Regions from separate parts of the Isoalcanivorax indicus genome, predicted to be linked through region 1. Evidence: predicted binding sites of a transcription regulator. Region 1 holds the regulator's gene; the other holds the start of a gene.
The links. Region 1 encodes LexA, which represses DNA repair genes until DNA is damaged. Its sites were predicted from a motif close to TACTGTNTANNTANACAGTA; they were not measured.
Positions count from the first base shown of each region.

Region 2: the regulator LexA is predicted to act here: its motif matches at 5,812-5,831, upstream of uvrA (excinuclease ABC subunit UvrA).

Region 1 covers NZ_QGMP01000001.1:1,323,537-1,333,544, forward strand. The annotation lists gene DKW65_RS06105 (hypothetical protein) at 1-1,009, shown strand, start outside; gene DKW65_RS06110 (TatD family hydrolase) at 987-1,826, opposite strand; gene DKW65_RS06115 (DUF1499 domain-containing protein) at 1,835-2,338, opposite strand; gene lexA (transcriptional repressor LexA) at 2,388-2,996, opposite strand; gene DKW65_RS06125 (cyclic nucleotide-binding domain-containing protein) at 3,165-3,824, shown strand; gene DKW65_RS06130 (universal stress protein) at 3,828-4,268, opposite strand; gene topA (type I DNA topoisomerase) at 4,402-7,173, shown strand; gene DKW65_RS06140 (hypothetical protein) at 7,177-7,713, shown strand; gene DKW65_RS06145 (LOG family protein) at 7,729-8,397, shown strand; gene DKW65_RS06150 (TetR/AcrR family transcriptional regulator) at 8,485-9,111, shown strand; gene DKW65_RS06155 (L,D-transpeptidase) at 9,134-9,604, shown strand; gene nagZ (beta-N-acetylhexosaminidase) at 9,628-10,008, shown strand, end outside.
Region 2 covers NZ_QGMP01000004.1:96,334-106,341, reverse strand. The annotation lists gene rplQ (50S ribosomal protein L17) at 1-245, shown strand, start outside; gene DKW65_RS14955 (hypothetical protein) at 843-1,985, shown strand; gene DKW65_RS14950 (hypothetical protein) at 2,031-2,834, opposite strand; gene uvrA (excinuclease ABC subunit UvrA) at 2,949-5,801, opposite strand; gene DKW65_RS14940 (response regulator transcription factor) at 5,963-6,613, opposite strand; gene DKW65_RS14935 (MFS transporter) at 6,832-8,220, shown strand; gene ssb (single-stranded DNA-binding protein) at 8,318-8,836, shown strand; gene gspN (type II secretion system protein N) at 8,839-9,543, shown strand; gene DKW65_RS14920 (type II secretion system protein N) at 9,586-10,008, shown strand, end outside.

The DNA of each region.
Region 1 (10,008 bases):
CGGGCGTATCTATTCGCTTTCTGCGTCAATGGCCTCGCCGCCGCGTCTGAACGCCTGGGTCTACGAAAATGACGAGGATGGCTGGCAGGATCTGGAGCCGGGCAATATTCGTGTGGATGACAAGGCGTTCAATCCGGCCGTGGCGGCCGGGGATGATGGCTTCTCCATGATCTATCATCGGGGCTGGGAAAGCCGGGATATTGCTGTAGTGCATTATTCGACGGAAGACGGCTGGGGCACGCCTGCCGTGGTGGTGCCCAGTAACGTCTCCCACGGCAAGGCGCGTGCGGCCTCAGTGGGTGATACACGGCATCTGGCCATGATGGACAGCGATGGCGCTCTGAAAATATGGTCGATGGAAGGCTCGGAAGCGCCGGGTACACCGATCAACGGCCCGGCCGGTATCGGCGGCGTCATGAACTGGGACCTGTCGGCGACCGGGAGCAGCGTCACGCTGGCATGGCGCGCCGGGTCACCGGCGCAGCTGAATGTGGGAGGCTGGTCCGGCAGCGAGTGGGTGACGTTGAACAGCGTGCCTGCGCCTGATTCCTTGTTGGCCGTGGCCCTGGCGAGTACGTCATCGTCGCAGTACCTGTTGCGCAGTACCGGCGCCTGGGCGCAAGGCTCAGCGCTGTCGGCCGATGTCACAGCGATCATCGCCGATGGCGCCGGGAGCAGCCCGGTGGTGCCGCTCCCGCCGTTCACCGAGAACATCCATACCCTGCCGTACTACGACATTCACGTGGACAGTGCGCTTCTGCCCTGGGTGGTCTGGGTAGAGTATGAGGATGATCCCTTTGACGATGACCGAGCACGTCTGTATGTGGCCCGGGGTGTGTCCGGCACTGAAGAGGCGATTGAGTGGGAGTTGGTGGGTGACGGGAAAGTCGTTCCCTACGATGACAGCATCCCCGGCGCGGTTTCCAGTGCGCTGATCAATGACGTGCCCTACGTACAGTTCCGTGACGGTGGCTCGAATCTGCGCGTTATGTATTACCAGACGGACTGAACAGGCGAAGGCTGTTTGCCCAGGTGCATCGGGCAACGTCAATGGCGCTCTCGTCGCGACAGCTGGCGAGGGCGCGCACGATCCAGGGGAGCAGTGCCGGCTCGTTGCGGCCGCGCACCGGGGGTTTCTCCGGCAGATCGCGCGGCAGCAGATAGGGGCAGTCGGTTTCCACCAGAAGGCGCGCTGCGGGGATATTGGGCACCAGAGCCCGCAGATCACCGCCGCGTCGTTCGTCACAGATCCAGCCGGTAATGCCGATATGGCAATCCATATCCAGATAATCGAACAATGCCCGACGGTTGTCGGTAAAACAGTGCACCACCACATTCGTCAGCCGGTCGCGATGGTCGCGCAGTATCGGCAGAAAACGGTCATGGGCATCGCGCTGATGCAGGAACACGGGTTTGCCCAGTTGGCACGCCAGCGCGAGTTGTTCGGCAAAGGCCTTCTCCTGCTGCGGACGGGGTGAGAAATCCCGATTGAAATCCAGTCCGGTTTCGCCGATGGCGCGCACCTGGGGATGTGTGGCCAGCTCTGCCAAGGCAGAGAGAGCAGGCTGGTCGCAGTCACTGGCATGATGCGGGTGGATGCCGACGGTGGCGGACAGGCCAGGGTGCGCTTGTGCCAGGGCCAGCGCAGCCTCGCTGGACACCAGACTGGTTCCGGTCACCAGTTGCTGCTGTACGCCAGCAGCGTGGGCCCGCTCCAGCACGGCGTCCAGATCGCCGGCAAAACGTTTGTCCGTCAGGTTGACGCCGATGTCCATCAGGGGCATCGGCGTTGCATTGTCATCGAGGATCGGATCATGTGCGCGCATGGCGCGCATTATTCCGCAGCGTGCGGGGCAGTCTCAAGCGCTTCGCGCAGTTGTTCGACGCGGCGACGGTTGGCGCCCATGTCGTGGTAGCCGATACGTGACGAGGAGCGCACCTGAATCATGCCGTCTGGCTGAATCCAGAAGTTCACATCATCCCTGAAGCGCATCAGGCGAGTCCGGAACACGGCATGGATATGTATCGCGTCGCCGGTCACGATGCGAGTCCAGTCAACGCGGGGCAGCTCATCGAGCAGGGCCGTCAGGCGTGCTTCAGCACTGGCGAGGCTATCGCCGCCGCGCAGCGGGGCCACCTGCCGGTCTTCCCGGGTTTCCAGGCTGGATACGCAATGAGGGGCATCGGGGCAGGCGGGCAGGGCTTCATGCATGGCGTTGCCCCGGGCCTGTGGGGTGTCGGCCCGTGCGGGTGTCGACATCATCATGAGCGTGGTCACCAGAGCCATCACCAGCATGGCGAATGGACGTGTATCGAATGACGAGCAGGTTGTCCGCATATCAGGTGCCCTCTCAGGTGCCCTTATGACCGACAGCATGCGGCCATATCTAGTGAACGTCGCGAATCAGGCCGACAAAGATGCCTTCGATCACCAACTGATCCTCGCCCACGATAATCGGCGAGTAATCCTCGTTGGCGGGCAGCAGGGCGGCCTTGCCATTGCTCAATTTGAGGGTCTTTACCGTGACGTCGTCGTCAATGCGTGCGACCACGATCTGGCCGTCGCGGGCGGTCTGGGACTTGCGCACGGCAATCAGGTCACCATCGAGGATGCCGACATCCTTCATGCTGTCGCCCTGGACTCGCAGCAGGTAGGTGGGGCGCTGGCGAAACAGGCCCTGGGGCACTGGCACGCTGCGTTCCACGTTCTCTATGGCTTCGATGGGCAGGCCTGCGGCGACCTTGCCGACGACAGGCAGTTCATCATCGGGCCACAGGGCGGCGTCCAGCAACTGGATGCCCCGGGAGCGGTCATTATGCAGGCGGACATAGCCCTTGCGTTCCAGAGCGCGCAGGTGATCTGAGGCGGCATTCTTCGACTGGAAGCCCATTTCCGCCGCCAGCTCGGCCCGGGTCGGGGCCATGCCGGTATCAGAGAGAAACTGGCGAATACAGTCCAGCACCTGCTGCTGTCGAAATGTCAGTTTGTCGCTCATAACCTGTCCTCTGGCACGTATCTGTCCTGATCCTAGCATGATGACTGTCGAAAAGAACAGTGTTTTTTGGACAGCTTGTCGTCAGGGGTGTACGCATGTCGGCTGAGCGTTGCCGTCGTTCCCGGTGGCGACTAGGATTGGCATCGATTTGCACGAGCTGGAGGGGGAATGAAGCAGGCAGATAGCACGACCTGGCCGTTGCACCGCATCAAGGGGTTGCTGGCAGGGGTGCCTTTCTTCAATGAGGTGCTGCGTCAGGATGCGCAGCAGTTTGATGCGTTACTGGCCCATTGCGAGGTGCTGGTCGCGGGTCCGGGGGACACGGTCATTCGTCAGGGGGATGGCGACAACTGTCTGTATTTTCTGTTACGCGGGCAGCTGGCGGTGATGGCGGAGCAGCCGCAGCAGCGTGAGCAGGTGCTCAACTACATCTCGCCGGGCGAGGTGTTCGGCACCCTGGCCATGCTCCGCGAAACACCGCGCAGCGCCACCATCCGGGTGGATGACGCGACTCGCGAGGCGGTGCTGGCGCGCATCGACTATGTCTTTTTCAGCAACATCCGTGACTTCAGTGTGTTTTCACTGGAAACCAAGCTGTCTTTCTATCACATGCTGGTGCACAACATCCGCTGGACCCTGGAAGTGAACCGCATGCAAGACCCGGATCACGAGGTGGTCAGCCTGCTGCGCAAGGTGCCGATGTACACGGGGGAGCGGGGTACGGATGCGGAACTGGAAGCACTGCATGGCCAGGCGCACATGCTGGCAGAGTTGCTGTGCCGCTGGAATGAAACGCCCACACAGGGCGGGGCCATGCAACTGACCTGAGCCTTACTTGCGGGCGATCTTCACCGCCAGCACGTCGCAATGGGCGCCGGGCACCACACCGCGTGCCGTCGAACCCAGCAGCAGGGCGAGTCCGGTGCGGGTGTGGCTGCCGACAACGATCAGGTCGGCGCCCAGGGCGTCGGCCTTGTCCTGGATGGTCTTCTCGATGGAGCCCAGCTCCACATGAACCTGGTTGGCTGGCACGGCGAATTCGGCGGCATAGGTGTCGATGTTCTCCCGGGCCTGCTGCATCAGGCTGGCCTGCAGGTCCGACACATCCATGGGGACATCGGCACCGTAGGCCAGGGCCAGCGGTTCGATCACATGCAGCAGGTGCAGGCGGCCACCACCGCCCTCGCAGATCGAGGCGGCGCGGGACAGGACGCAGCGTGATTCCTCGCTGCCATCAATGGCGACCAGCACTTCCCGATAGGTTCCGCCCATGGCTCACACCCTCCTTTTCATACCTTATGGTTTAGCACAGCCGGGGGGGCCTGAAAACAGGTTCCTTGACCTTGACCGGCAACGCTTGCGTAAATAGGCGGCCTTTGTGGGCGCCGGACGAGTAAGAGATCTGATGGGTAAATCGCTAGTCATTGTCGAGTCACCGGCCAAGGCCAAGACCATTAACCGCTACCTGGGCGACGGCTTCGTTGTGAAGTCCAGCGTCGGCCATGTGCGGGATCTGCCGGTGAGTGGCGGCTCGCGCAGCACGCCCGCTGACCGGGCAAAGGAAGCGGCCTATACCCGTTCCCTGCCACCGGAGGAGCGTGCTCGCTACAAGCAGAAAAAAGCACGGGATCAACTGGTCAATCGCATGGGCGTCGACCCGGACAAGGGCTGGGACGCGCGCTATGAGATATTGCCCGGCAAGGAAAAGGTGATCGACGAACTGAAACGGCTGGCGCAGAACGCCGACCGCATCTACCTCGCCACTGACCTTGACCGCGAGGGGGAAGCCATTGCCTGGCACCTGCGGGAAGTGATTGGCGGCGATGACGAGCGCTTTGACCGGGTAGTGTTCAACGAGATCACCCGCAAGGCCATTCAGGAAGCCTTCAAGGAGCCCGGCAAGCTCGACATGCACCGTGTGGAAGCCCAGCAGGCGCGGCGTTTCCTCGACCGCGTGGTGGGTTTCATGGTGTCGCCGCTGCTCTGGGACAAGATCGCCCGCGGCCTGTCCGCAGGCCGTGTCCAGTCGGTGGCGGTGGAGCTGGTGGTCGAGCGCGAGCGCGAAATCCGCGCCTTCCGCCCCGAAGAGTACTGGGAACTGCATACCGATACGGCCGCACCGCAAGGTGAGGCCGTGCGTCTGGCCCTGGCCCGTGTCGCGGGCCATAATTTCCGTCCGGACAATGAAGCGGCAGCCCGGGCTGCGGAAACGGCCCTGCGTGAGGCCGGTGAACTGGAAGTCCGGGGTCGCGAAGATCGCCCGACACGGTCGAAGCCTTCGGCGCCGTTCATCACCTCGACCCTGCAACAGGCGGCCAGCACCCGCCTGGGCTACAGCGTCAAGAAGACCATGACCCTGGCCCAGCGCCTGTATGAAGCCGGGCACATTACCTATATGCGTACCGACTCCACCAACCTCAGCGCGGACGCCGTGGCGGCCTGCCGCAACTGGATTGGTGCCGAACTGGGCGAGCGCTACCTGCCCGAGAAGCCGATCAACTACTCCAGCCGTGATGGCGCCCAGGAAGCGCACGAAGCCATTCGTCCGTCGGATGTGCAGCGCACCGCAGAATCCCTCAGCGACATGGAGCGCGATGCCAAGCGCCTCTATGAACTGATTCGTAACCAGTTCATTGCCTGCCAGATGCCACCGGCTGAGTACCTGAGCACCACGGTGACGGCCGTCAGCGGCGACCATGAACTGAAGGCCAAGGGCCGCATCCTCAAGTTTGATGGCTGGACCCGCATCCTGCCGCCGATGTCCCGGACCAAGGGTCAGGAAGATGTGGTGCTGCCGCCGCTGGAGGCGGGCGACCGGCTGCGCATCACCCATATCGACACCACCCAGCATTTCACCAAGCCGCCGGCGCGCTACACCGAAGCCAGCCTGGTGAAGGAACTGGAGAAGCGCGGTATCGGCCGACCGTCCACCTACGCAGCGATTATCTCCACCATTCAGGATCGCGGTTATGTGCGCCAGGACAACCGGCGTTTCTATGCCGAGAAGATGGGCGACATCGTCACCGACCGTCTGGCGGAGTGCTTCCCCGACCTGATGGACTACGGCTTTACGGCGAGCATGGAAGAAACCCTCGACCGCATCGCCTCCGGCGAACTGAAGTGGCGCGATGTGCTGGATGACTTCTACCGCGATTTCGTTCGCAAGCTGGAGGCAGCGCAGGGGGAAACGGCGGGCAAGCAGGCCCAGGGCGGTATGCGGGCCAATGTACCCACGGACACCGATATTGCCTGCCCGAAGTGTGGCCGCCACATGCAGATTCGCACCGGGTCCACCGGCGTGTTTCTGGGTTGCTCCGGCTACAGCCTGCCGCCGAAGGAGCGTTGCACGGCGACCCTGAACCTGCTGCCCGGTGAAGAGGCGGTCAGTGCCGACGATGAAGAAGCTGAAGCGCTGGCCCAGCGCCGCAAGCATCGCTGTGGCCTGTGTGGCACGGCCATGGACAGCTACCTGCTGGATGAAAAGCGCAAGCTGCATATCTGCGGGAACAATCCGGACTGCCCCGGCTACGAAGTAGAGCAGGGCGAGTTCCGTATCAAGGGCTATGACGGCCCGACGCTGGAATGCGAGAAGTGCGGCAGCGAAATGCAGCTGCGCACCGGGCGTTTCGGCAAGTTCTTCAAGTGCACCAACGAGGAATGTGGCAACACCCGCAAGCTGCTGCGCAACGGCGAACCGGCGCCGCCGCGCGCTGATCCGGTGCCGATGCCGCATCTGAAGTGCGAGAAGGTGGAGGATTATTACCTGCTGCGCGACGGGGCGTCGGGCCTGTTCCTGGCGGCCAGCCAGTTTCCGAAGAACCGGGAAACCCGTGCGCCGCTGGTGGAGGAAGTGCAGAGCGTCGCGGACAAGCTGGACCCGAAGCATCGCTATCTGGCCGAGGCGCCAGCGCAGGACCCGGACGGCAACAAGGCCGTGCTGCGCTACAGCCGCAAGACCCGCGAGCAGTACGTGATGACCGAAGTCGAAGGCAAGGCCACCGGCTGGGCGGCGTTTTACACGGATGACGGCTGGAAGGTCGATGACAAGCGCGGCGACAAGAAACCGGCCCGCAAGAAAGCAGCAGTGAAGAAAAAGGCGGCAGCGCGCAAGAAGGCGCCGGCCAGCAAGAAGGCCGCCGCAAAAAAAGCAGCGGCCCCGAAAGCGGATGAGGGCTGAAGCATGTCGCGAATGGTGCGTGAGAGCGAGACCAGCGGCCTGCGCGAGCGGTTGTTCCTGGCCCGCGACAGTCTGGCGCTGTTGCGTCGATTGCGTGATGAGCAGGCGCCGCACGGCCGCCTGCTGGCGTTACGCGGTGCGGTCATCTTTCATGCCTACAGTGCCCTGGTTGGCCTGGTACGTCAGGCCGCCCGCAGCTATCACGTGGCGGGTCATGAATCGCTGCTGAGTCTGGCGGCGCTGGAGCAGGCGTTCGCGGCGGCCCGTATCGAGGCGCCGGAACAGACACTGGTGGCCCGTGCGCGCCGTGCCCCGGGCGATCCGGTAGCGTGGCTGGATCAGGAAATGATGACGGCTTTTGGTGCGGCAGGTCTGTCGCGCCGTCCGCAGCCGCGCAACGATGACGAGCGCGTGCTGGCGGTGGCGGCGGAAGATCCCTACGCGCTGCTGGAGCACGGGGATATGGAGCGTCTGGAGGCGGCCCTGGATCGGGTGGCGGCATTGCTGGCGGACTGTGCGCCCTATGCCGAGGAGTGGTGATGAGAAGGAGTGGCAATGGAAGAAATACGGGTACGTGAGGCCTGGCGCGTATTGCGCATCCAGTCCGAACTGGTAGACGGTATCGACAAGCTGGCCGGCATCGGCCCCTCTGTCACCATCTTCGGCAGTGCACGGCTGGGCGAGACATCGCGCTACTATGCCGACGCCGAAGCACTGGCTGCGCGCTTCTCCGATGCCGGGCTGAATGTGTTGACCGGCGGTGGGCCGGGTATCATGGAAGGCGCCAATCGTGGCGCGTTCGGCAAGGCGTCCTGTTCCATTGGCCTGAATATCTCCCTGCCCCATGAGCAGAGCGCCAACCTGTATCAGGATCTGGGCATCAACTTCCGTTACTTCTTTGTCCGCAAGCTGATGTTCGTCAAGCACGCGGTGGGCTTTGTCGTCTTTCCCGGCGGCTTCGGCACCATGGACGAGCTGTTCGAGGCCTTGACGCTGGTGCAAACGGGCAAGACCGCCCCGTTTCCGATCATTCTGTTCGGCTCCGATTTCTGGGCCGGGCTGGTGGACTGGTTGCGCACCCGGATGCTGGAGGAGGGCTGCATCAGTGACACCGACATGGCGCTGTTCAGCGTGACGGATTCGGTAGACGAGGCCTTCCGTATCGTCGAGAAGTCGTACCGCAAGACCCCCGAACGGGCCGATAACCTGCCTGCCAGCATGTGAAGTCGCCTTGACACTGTGCCCGCACAAACATATGTTTCAAACGTATGTTTGTGCGGGCGTATGAGTGGGCAGGATGGTGGGCAGGCGATGACAGCGCAATCGGGCACAGTGGAACGGATTCTGGATACAGCCGAGGTGCTGTTCGCACAGAAGGGCTTCGCCGAGACCAGTCTGCGCGCCATTACCAGCAAGGCCGGGGTCAACCTGGCCGCCGTCAACTACCACTTCGGTTCCAAGGAAGCTCTGATCCAGGCGATCTTCGAGCGCTTTCTGGCGCCGTTCTGCACCGAACTGGGTGAGCGCATCACGCAACTGGTCGAGGACGACGAGCCGGTGGATCTGGAACGTCTGCTGCGTCTGATCTCGCGTACGGCCCTGGGGGCCCACGGCAGCGATCCGCAGCGGCTGGCGCTGTTCTTCCGCCTCTTGGGCCTGGCCTACACGCAGGCCCAGGGACACCTGCGCCGTTTCATTCGTGAGCGCTACGGTGACGTGTTCAACCGCTTTCTGGCGCTGCTGGCCAGTGCCGCCCCGGATGTCCCCCCGCTGGAGCTGTTCTGGCGCGTGCACTTCGGCCTGGGCGCCACCGTATTCGCCATGTCGAGCATGGATTCCCTGCGCGCCATCTGCAAAAGCGATTTCGGCGCTGACCTGTCCGCCGCTGATGTGACGCAGCGGCTGTTACCCTTTATCGTAGGTGGCATTCGCGCGTAATCGTTTCAGCTGCGGGAGCCCCATGCACATCGATATCAGTCTTGCCGACCAGACGCTGACCCTGACCACCGACGAGGGCAGTCTTTGCTGGCCGGTGTCCACCGCCCTGAACGGCCCCGGTGAGCAAGAGGGCAGTGGCTGCACTCCCCGAGGCCTGCATGTGATCCGTGCCCGTATCGGCGACGGTGCCCCGCTGGGCACGGTGTTTGTCGGGCGCCGCCCCACCGGTGAAATCTGGTCCGAGGACCAGGCCGCCGCCTCACCGCAGCGGGACTGGATTCTCACCCGCATTCTCTGGCTCAGTGGTTGCGAGCCCGGTATCAACCGGTTGGGTCGCGTGGATTCCATGCGGCGCTTCATTTATATTCACGGCACGCCGGATACCGAGCCCATGGGCGTGCCGCGTTCCCACGGCTGCGTGCGCATGCGCAATACGGATATCGTGGCCCTGTTCGAGCGGGTGCCCGCAGGGTGCCCCGTCCGCATCGCCTGATGCCAACCCGGTCGGAAACAAGCATGTCTGAACACGTTCCACATTCTCCGGCTGGCCTGTGCGCCGGTCTTGTCATGGTGGATATTGCGGGCACGGTGCTGGACGACAGCGACCGCGCCTTGCTCAATGATCCGCATGTCGGGGGCCTGATCCTGTTTGGCCGCAATGTCCGCGACGCGGCCCAGGTCAGTGCCCTGACCGCCGAGATCCGTGCGTTGCGTCCGGATCTGCTGATTGCAGTGGACCAGGAGGGCGGTCGGGTACAGCGCCTGCGTGACGGCTTTGTCCGTTTGCCGCCGATGGCGGCCCTGGGGCGCCGCTACGAAGAAGATACCGAGCAGGCGATTTCCGACAGCCACCTGCTGGGGCAACTGATGGCCGAGCAGGTGCTGGACTGCGGCATC
Region 2 (10,008 bases), on a different contig from region 1:
TGATCACGCTGGCCAAGGAAGACTCCGTGGCCAACCGTCGTCTGGCGTTCTCCCGCACTCGCTCGAAAGAAGCCGTGGGCATCCTGTTCAACGAACTGGGCCCGCGCTACAAGAGCCGTCCGGGTGGTTACATGCGCGTCCTGAAGATGGGCTTCCGTGCCGGCGACAACGCGCCTATGGCGTACGTCGAGCTGGTGGATCGTCCGCAGGCTGGCGCTGCTGCCGAGACTGCTGAGGCCGAATAAGTCTCAGTAAAGGGCGCTGTGCAGGCGCCCATCGGCGTGAAATAGCGTCAAGACTGCGCTTCAAGACAGCACTTCAAGAAAAAGGCCGGGCACTCGCCCGGCCTTTTTCGTTTTTGTGATCTCCCGTCGTGCCTCTCCTGTCTGAGCTCCCTGTCTGACCTCCCCGAATGTTTCCCGGTATGCAACGCCGCTCGCGGCCGATGCGCCCGGCCTCACGGTCTGATGCCTGTGGCATCCCGTCGATCAACGCTGGCCGGAGTATGGCCTTGTTCGTGGCCGCCCTGTTCGCCCTAATCAGGACTAATGAAGGTCAGGACTCAGGAAGACGCGAGCGGACTACTGGAGACATCATCGTGATAACCGCAGCCGTAATGGATAACCGGCACCCCCTGGGCTATTTGCGCCACATGCTTCTGCTAAGCGTCGCTGTCACGATCCTGACGGGCTGCGGTGGCGGTGCTTCCGGTGGTGGGGGTGACGCACCGCCAGACCCCGCGGGCCCCTGTGAAAGCCAATGGGGCGATTTCGACTGGGACGGCAATAGCTGGTGCTGAGCTCAGCCTTGGTACAGGCCACAACACAAGGGAGTCAAGGCTCATGAATGGACAGCCAATTTGGTCAGCAGCGGTGCTTGCCCTGCTGTTGATGCCCGCGCTGAATGCCGGAGCGGCGGGCATGCCGCATATTTTCTCTCCCGGTGATCCGGCGCTGGCCGATGAGGTCAATGAGAATTTCGAGTACGCGGCCCCGCGCAACATCATCAACGTCAATCGGGTACCTGGTGCCAGCGATACGGTCAGTGGGAGCCTTCTGCTGGATGCGCTGGATCCGGCGTCTCTCTCAGCCATCAATGGCGCGCCGAGCGCCAGCAATCAGTATCTGGTCCGTCTGGCGCCCGGCGTTTTCAACATCGGTGGCAGCGCCGCGACGCTGTCGCCGCATGTCTATATTCAGGGGGCTGGCCCCGGTGCGACGCGCATCACTGGTAACGGGTCTAACACCGTGATATTGGCGAACAACTCCGGGGTCAGTGATGTGACGCTGGCCGCCACCGGTAGCGCCACGGGTGCGGCGCCACTGCGTGCCACGAGCATCGCCAATGCGAGCGTGACCAACGTCGAGATACTGGTAGGCGGCACGGGCACCTCGGTGCAGCCCGGAATAGCCGTAAGCGGCGCGTCGCTGCTGGTACGCAACTCGCGTATCCTGCACAACCTCAGTGGCAACACCCAGGCGTCGCTATCCATAGCGGGCAGTAATTCGGTGGTCAATATTGATGGTTTGCGCATCGATATGGCTGGCAGCAGTGCCACCACCGCCTATGCACTGGAAATGATCACGGGCAGCAATAACGCCATCAATGCCAGGAACCTGCGTGTTGTCGCGCACAATAATGGCGGCACACTGATGGGCGTGCGGCTGGGCGGTAGCAACCCGATCGTCAACCTGGATCAGACGCGCATTACCCTGACGGGGTCAGCCACGCGAGACCCCTTGTTTGTGGGGTCGTCCACGGCGCGCATCAATGTTAACCACTCAGTGCTGATCAGCGGCAATGGTGGCGCCAGCGATCATTTCTTGCGCCTGTCCGATGCCGGGGGCATTGTCCGGGTAGGCGCAAGTCAGCTGGGTTCTACCCATTACACGCACAGCGCAGGGGCGAGCGGCGTCAACGTCCAGTGCGTATACGTTTATGGCGCCAACTATACGACAGGCAGCTGCCAGGGCCCGCTTTTCTAGAGCATAACCATCGGTTGTCGCCCCGCCTCTTTCTGCCGATGTCGCTCAACGAGCGGCGCGGCGCTGAGCGAGGGCGGCGTTATTAACCGGGTTGTAGTAGCGGGCGATGATGCTGCGCCATCTGGCTGGATCGTCCGGACCGATCAGGCGCGCAGACCAGAGAATTGCCCCGCTTTCCACATCGATCACTGCGGCGTCGATCACCGCATCGGCGGTAGCATTGAAACCTCTGGCGCCGGTACCAAAAGAATGGGAAATGGCGTCAGCGATCTGGCTGCTGGTGGCACTGCCGCGGGTCAGCCTCCAGCCCCGATGGCGTGTGATCATCAAACAGCAGTGTTGATCAGGCAATATGGCTCGCAGGTCATCGTCAAGGGATACCTGCTCCACTTGGGTAGGTGCCCCGAGGTCCTTGCTGGCAAAGGGGTTCGCGCTTTGCCCCCTGCGTAGCTGTTCTACCTGGACTTCGTCTGCCCAAATGGCGGCGTGCAGTGCCGCAACAGGTGCTGCATGGTCTTCGGAGTAGGGCAGGTAGCTTTGCGTGAAGCCGTAGGCGTTCCCGTGTCGCTCCACAGTTTCCCAAAAATCCAGGCCGGCGTGCTCCATGCGTGTAATACGCTCCAGAACCTCGCCGTTACCCGCACGGACTTCCGTGACAAAATCGGGTTCCAGTACGACCAGAGTATTCAGTTCGGCCAGCACGGCCTGGTCTTCCGGAAATGAGGGATGGTCCTGAACACAGATTTCGTTGCAACTCATGTTCTCGGACAGGTTGCCGAGCCCCTGGCAGCCGCCCAGGAGTACGAGGCCGCCAATTACGGGCAGCACAGTTCGGATATGAAATGACATGATGATCCCCATAGCGTGTATCTGACAGCAGCCCCCGGTTCTCCCCGCCGGGGGCTGTTCAGTGTAGCGTCGAGTGGCGCTGATGGGTATAGAGGCGATAGCGTGTTGCGCCGCTCAGGCCTGCTTCTTGCGTCTGGAAGGAGATGCCGCCGGCAGCATACCTTTCAGAAAGCGCCCTGTATGACTGCCCTTGGCCTTTGCCACGTCCTCCGGCGTACCTTCGGCGATGATCTGCCCGCCACCGTCGCCCCCTTCGGGGCCCAGGTCCACGACCCAGTCCGCTGTCTTGATCACGTCCAGGTTGTGTTCGATCACGACGATGGTGTTGCCGTGGTCGCGCAGACGGAACAGCACGGTCAGTAGCTGCTGGATGTCATGAAAGTGCAGCCCGGTGGTGGGCTCGTCGAGGATGTAAAGCGTCCGTCCGGTGTCCCGCTTGGACAGCTCCCGCGCCAGCTTGACCCGTTGTGCTTCACCGCCGGAAAGCGTGGTAGCGGCCTGTCCCAGAGTGATATAGCTCAGGCCCACATCCATCAGTGTCTGCAACTTGCGCGCCAGCGCCGGGACTGCGTCAAAGAATTCCCGAGCGTCCTCGACCGTCATTGCCAGCACCTCATAGATGCTGCGGCCCTTGTAGAGAATCTCCAGCGTTTCCCGGTTGTAGCGCTTGCCGTGGCAGACCTCGCAGGGCACGTAGATATCTGGCAGGAAATGCATCTCGACCTTGATGACGCCGTCGCCCTGGCAGGCTTCGCAGCGGCCGCCGCGTACGTTGAAGCTGAAGCGGCCCGCCTTGTAACCCCGTGCACGGGCTTCCTGGGTGCCGGCGAACAGGTCCCTGATTGGCGTGAACAGGCCGGTGTAGGTAGCCGGGTTAGAGCGCGGTGTGCGGCCGATGGGGCTCTGGTCGATATCGATGACCTTGTCGAACTGATCCATGCCGTCAATGTGCGAATGGGCCGCCGCTCGCAGGGTGGTGGCGCCATTGAGTTCCGTGGCGGCGACGGGATAGAGCGTGTTATTGATCAGTGTGGATTTGCCAGACCCGGAGACGCCGGTCACACAGGTAAACAGCCCGAGAGGCAGCTTCAGGGTGACATCCTTGAGATTGTTGCCGGTGGCGCCTTCCAGGGTCAGCCAGCGACCGTCCGGTTTGACCCGGTTGGCCGGGATGGCGATCCCCTTGCGGCCGGACAAATAATCGCCGGTGAGTGATTTGCGATTCGCGGCAATCTGTTTGGCCGTACCCTGGGCAATCACTTCGCCACCGTGCACACCGGCCCCGGGGCCGATGTCGATGACATGGTCGGCGCCGCGGATGGCATCTTCGTCGTGTTCCACCACCAGTACGGTGTTGCCGAGGTCGCGCAGGCGCGTCAGGGTTTGCAGCAGGCGCTCATTGTCGCGCTGGTGCAGCCCGATGGAGGGTTCGTCCAGCACATACATGACGCCGACCAGGCCGGCCCCGATCTGTGAGGCCAGGCGGATACGCTGGGCTTCGCCGCCCGACAGAGTGTCGGCATTGCGTGCCAGGGACAGGTAGTCCAGGCCCACGTTGACCAGGAACTGCAGGCGCTCGCGAATTTCCTTGAGAATCTTGTCGGCGATCTCGCCCCGGTGGCCTGGCAGTTTCAGCTTGCCGAAATAGTCGCTGGCCTTGCCCACCGGCAGGCGCACGACATCCGGCAGGTTGCGGCCGTTGATAAACACATGGCGAGCAGATTCCCGCAAACGCGAGCCGCCGCAGTCCGGGCAGTCCGAGGTGCTCAGGAAGCTGGCCAGGTCCTCACGGACGGCGTCGGATTCGGTATCGCGGTAGCGCCGTTCCATGTTCGGGATGATGCCTTCGAACGGATGCTTGCGCTTGACGATATCGCCGCGATCATTGAGATAGCGGAACTCCACGGTCTCGTTGCCAGTGCCATGGAGTATCTTGCGGCGTACGGTTTTCGGCAGCTTGTTGAACGGTGTATCGATGGCAAAGCCCAGGTGGCTGGCCAGCGATGTCAGCATCTGGAAATAGTAGACGTTGCGACGATCCCAGCCACGAATAGCGCCTTCGGCCAGGGAGGCGGAGGGCTGGATGACCACCTTGTCTTCATCAAAGAACTGCTTGACGCCCAGGCCGTCGCAGGTCGGGCAGGCGCCCGCTGGATTGTTGAAGGAAAACAGCCGTGGCTCCAGTTCCGGGATGCTGTAGCCGCAGTGTGGGCAGGCGAAGCGTGCAGAAAAGACGACCTCGGCATCATGGCCTTCCATCGGTGCGATCACGGCGATGCCGTCGGCCAGCTCCAGTGCCGTCTCGAAGGATTCGGCCAGACGATTCTGCAGGTCGGCGCGTACCTTGAAGCGATCTACAACGACTTCGATGGTGTGCTTCTTCTGCTTGTCGAGTTCCGGCACATCGTCCAGATCGGTGACGCGGCCATTAACGCGCGCACGTACGAAACCCTGCGCACGCAGTTGATCGAACAGATGCAGGTGTTCGCCTTTCTTGTCGCGCACGACAGGCGCGAGCAACATCAACTTGCTGCCCTCGGGCATGGCCAGCACCTGGTCCACCATCTGGCTGACGGTCTGGGCGGCCAGCGGTGCGTCGTGTTCGGGGCAGCGTGGCTCACCGACACGGGCGTAGAGCAAGCGCAGATAGTCGTAGATTTCGGTAATGGTACCGACCGTGGAGCGCGGGTTATGGCTGGTCGATTTCTGCTCGATGGAAATCGCGGGCGACAGGCCTTCGATATGATCGACATCGGGCTTTTCCATCATCGACAGGAACTGCCGTGCGTAGGTGGACAGCGACTCCACATAGCGGCGCTGTCCCTCGGCGTACAGTGTGTCGAAGGCCAGTGATGACTTGCCCGAGCCGGACAGCCCGGTGATCACCACCAGCTTGTCGCGAGGGATATCGAGGTCGACGTTCTTCAGATTGTGCGTGCGCGCGCCACGCACCAGGATCTTGTCCATGGGCATCCGGTACTGGTCAAAATGACAGGGTAGTATAAGGAATCGTTCAGCCTAGTGACAGGCATGTGAGGATCAGGAGAGTGCCGGGTTGTGGTGACAGAATATGGCAGCAGTGTCGGACGTTACCCCGGTGCGGGCGAGGGCACCGGGGAGGCAGGAGGTCAGAGGTTTTCCTGGGCCCAGTTCACCGCCTGCAGGCGGTTGGAGGCGTTGATTTTCTTGAAGATGTTGTAAATGTGCGTCTTGATGGTATGCGGGCTCAGGTTGAGTGAGCGGGCAATGTCTGAATTCTTGGCCCCGGTGGCCATGACCTTGAGCACTTCGACCTCGCGGTCCGTCAGGTTGACCTCGCTGCGCGAGAAGGTCTTGTTGAAGGCCCGGCTCTTCATCAGATACTGCTGCAGCACCTTGCGCGGCAGCCACAGTTCGCCCTCGAACATGGCCCGGATGCCCTTGAGCAACAGATCCTGCGGGCAGTCATGCAGGAAGCCGCCGTTGACCATTGGCAGGCCAGCGAGGCGTGACAGGGAGTCTTCCTCGTCCACGTTGAATACCGCAATGAACAGGTCGGTATCGATTTGCGGATCGATCTCCAGCAGATGCGCGATGGTGTCGTTAATGTCGATGGTGCTGAAGTCCACCAGGAACAGGGCCTGGCCCACCTGATCGAGTTCCTCGGCGGTCACATCCTGGATGCGCTTGAGGCTGCGGGCGCTGACGTCCTGTTTGCCCAGGAACTCCGCCAACAGCGAGTTCTGCAGCTGTTGGCCGCCGGCCACGTATACCTGATGTTCACTGACGAAGGGGGGCATCTGTCTTCTTTCCCTGTTTCTCTAATTATCGGGCCCGCTATCCTTGGACAGCGGGTGGGTCGTCCGGGAGGGCTCTACGAATAAACACTTATTCACGGCTAATTTATCACCAGTTGGTGGGTGGTTCAATTTAACCCTGCATCGAAGTACTCCCTTTACTCCTCAGCCGAGCGCTTTCTGCTACACTCGCGACCTTTCTGTATGCCGCCTGGAAGACCATGAACAGTAGTTCTCCGCGATCCGCGCTGGTGCGGGCCGAGGTGCGCGTCACCGGGGCCCTGGCCTCGATCTTTGCCCTGCGCATGTTCGGTTTGTTCATGCTGCTGCCAGTGTTTGCGGTCTATGGCGCGGCATTGCCCGGCGCCACGCCCTTTCTGATCGGTATGGCCGTGGGCGCCTACGGGCTCATGCAGGCGCTGCTGCAATTGCCGTTTGGCATGCTCTCTGATCGGGTGGGGCGGCGCCCGGTGATCCTGGCGGGGCTGCTGCTGTTCGCGCTGGGTGGGGTGGTCGCGGCACTGGCAGAGTCGATTCACGGCGTTATCCTGGGGCGCGCCCTGCAGGGGGCCGGGGCGATTGCTGCCGTGGTGATGGCGCTGGTTGCCGATGTGGTGTCCGAAGATCATCGTACGCGGGCGATGGCCGGTATTGGCATGTCCGTGGGGGCCGCATTCCTGCTGGCCCTGATCCTGGGGCCTGCGCTTGCGGCGTGGCTCGGGCTGTCCGGGCTGTTCTGGCTGTCTACACTGCTGGCTCTGGGGGGAATGCTGGTGGTGCTCATCTGGGTGCCGAACCCGCGTCTGCGGGTGCGTGAGCCGGCGTTGCCCCTGGGGCCGCGTTTGCGGCGTATTCTGCGTGACCCGATGCTGTGGCGCCTGAATACCGGTATCTTCATCCTGCATGCGGTGCTGACAGCCGTGTTTGTGGTGGTGCCCGGGCTGCTGGCCGACCGGGTGGGTCTGCCACTGGTGCGCCACAGCTTGTTGTACCTGGTGGTGCTGGTGGCCAGCGTGGGGGTAATGATACCGCTGATCATTGCTTCGGAACGGCGTGGCGTTCGTCCTGTCAAAATGCTGGCGGTGGGGTTGCTGGGTGTGGCCATGGTCCTGTTGGCGCTGGCGCAACAGCAGCTGTGGCACTTCGCGCTGGCGCTGTTTGTGTTCTTCTCGGCCTTCAATCTGCTGGAGGCCTTGCTGCCGTCCATGGTGGGTCGTGCGGCGCCGGCGGGTACCCGTGGCACGGCACTGGGCATCTATTCGAGCAGCCAGTTTCTCGGCGTGTTTGCCGGCGGCGCACTGGGTGGCCTTCTGTGGCAAAGTGCGGGCGCTGCCGCCGTCTTCTGGGCGGCGGCGGTTATGGTATCGGCGTGGTTATTGCTGATGCGGGGTATGCCCGTGCCGGTGAAATCGGACAGCCGCGTGCTGGTGCTGGGGGATGCCCCGGCGCACCCCGATGTTCTGGCGGAGCATCTGCTGGCGGTCGAGGGGGTTCTGGAAGCGGTGGTGCTGCCGGACGCGGGCCTGGCTGTGCTCAAGGTCGACAAGACGTGCCTGGATCTGGCTGCTCTGGAGCGGATTTGTCCGGGGGCGGCACCCGCCGCAGGATAATGCGCAGCGGCGCGTCACGGGGGTATCCCAACTGGCCCGCAAAGCTGCCAGAATGGAGCACTTTTCAGGGAACGAATGACATAAACGGAGAAGCAAGATGGCTCGTGGTGTAAACAAGGTAATCCTGATCGGCAATCTGGGAGCAGACCCGGAAACCCGTTTCATGCCCAGCGGCGGTGCCGTGACCAATATCAATCTGGCGACGTCCGAGAGCTGGAAAGATCGCAACACCGGGCAGATGCAGGAACGCACGGAATGGCATCGCGTGGTGTTCTTCAACAAGCTGGCCGAGATTGCCGGTGAGTATCTGAAGAAAGGCGGCAAGGTTTATATCGAGGGCAGCCTGCGTACCCGCAAGTGGCAGGGGCAGGATGGTCAGGACCGCTATACCACCGAGGTGGTGGCCAGCGAGATGCAGATGCTCGACAGCCGTGGTGGTAGCGGTGGTGGTGGCGGTTACGCCAATCAGGACAGCGGTTACGGCGGCTATGAGAATCAGGCGCCGCAGGAGCATGCCGGTGCGTCCGGTGACGCCCAGGGCGGCGGCAAGAGCGGTGGCAAAAGCGGCGGATTTTCCTCCCCGGCGGATGATTTCGACGACGATATCCCGTTCTGATCATGCCGCGTCCCCTGACGCTGATTGGCGTTTTCGTCGTCAGCTTGCTGCTGTTCGGGCTCTGGCAACTGCCAGCGCAACCCTTTGTCAGACACCTTGATGGTCTGGTGATCGGTGACGCGCCGCTCCAGGTGAGCGGAATACGCGGCCGTGTCTGGCAAGGTGAGGCCCGTTGGCGCTGGCAGGGATACCGGGGCGATTTGCGCTGGCACACCCGCTGGCGCGGCGTGCTGCCGGGCGTCCAGCTTGATCTGGCGGGTGGCGGTGTGGAGCTGGATGGCTGGGTGGGCGGAACGCCACGCGCGGCCTCGCTGCGCGACCTGAGCCTGCGTGTGCCGCTGGCCGAGATCAGCCGTGACATGCCGGAGGGCAGCGCGGATGGTGTGGTGACCGGTCAGATCGCCCATCTGCGCTGGGCGCGCAGCGGTGAGGTGTCGGTACAGGGCAACCTGCGCTATGGTGGCGGGCAGGTGACCTGGCCGCCGGATGGTAGTGCCAGAGTGCCACCACTGGAAGGACGGCTGTTCACCGAGCAGAATGTGGCCAGGTTTGAAATCACCGACCCGGAGGGCACCCGGCTGGTGGATGGTGATGTGGCGGCTGGCGAAGCGTCGCTGCGTGTGTATCGTGCCTGGCCTCGTCTTCTGGGGGTCAGTCAGGGGGGCAGCGACGACGACGTCGTGTTCCAGGTCAGTCAGGCACTCTAGTCGCCTGATTGCCGATAAAAAAAGAGGCAGTTGGACAGAATAATGGCCGTTTCGTTTGACCAGACCAGGATACAGCGCCTCATCGGCATCGCCCGATGGGTGGCTGCAATAGTGGTCGTGATCTGGTTGGCCAAGGTGATCGCCGACAGTCTGCTGCTGTGGTACGCCGGACCGCAAGAGGTGGCGCCTCCCGATCCCTCGTTGCAGCGTCTGACGGTGGTCGAGCGGCAGAGCAATGGCAGCCTGTCGCGCCAGCAGGTAGAAGGCTGGAACCTGTTTGGTGTGCCGCCGGAAGAGGCGCCCGAAGAACGAGTCGTCGACGCCCCGGATACCCGCCTGAGACTTGAACTGCTAGGCCTGTTCCAGCATCGTGACCAGTCGCAGGCGCGAGCCATCATTGCCGAGCAGGGGCGTGATGCTGCCTTGCTGAAGCCCGGAGACCGGGTCCCCGGGAATGCTGAACTG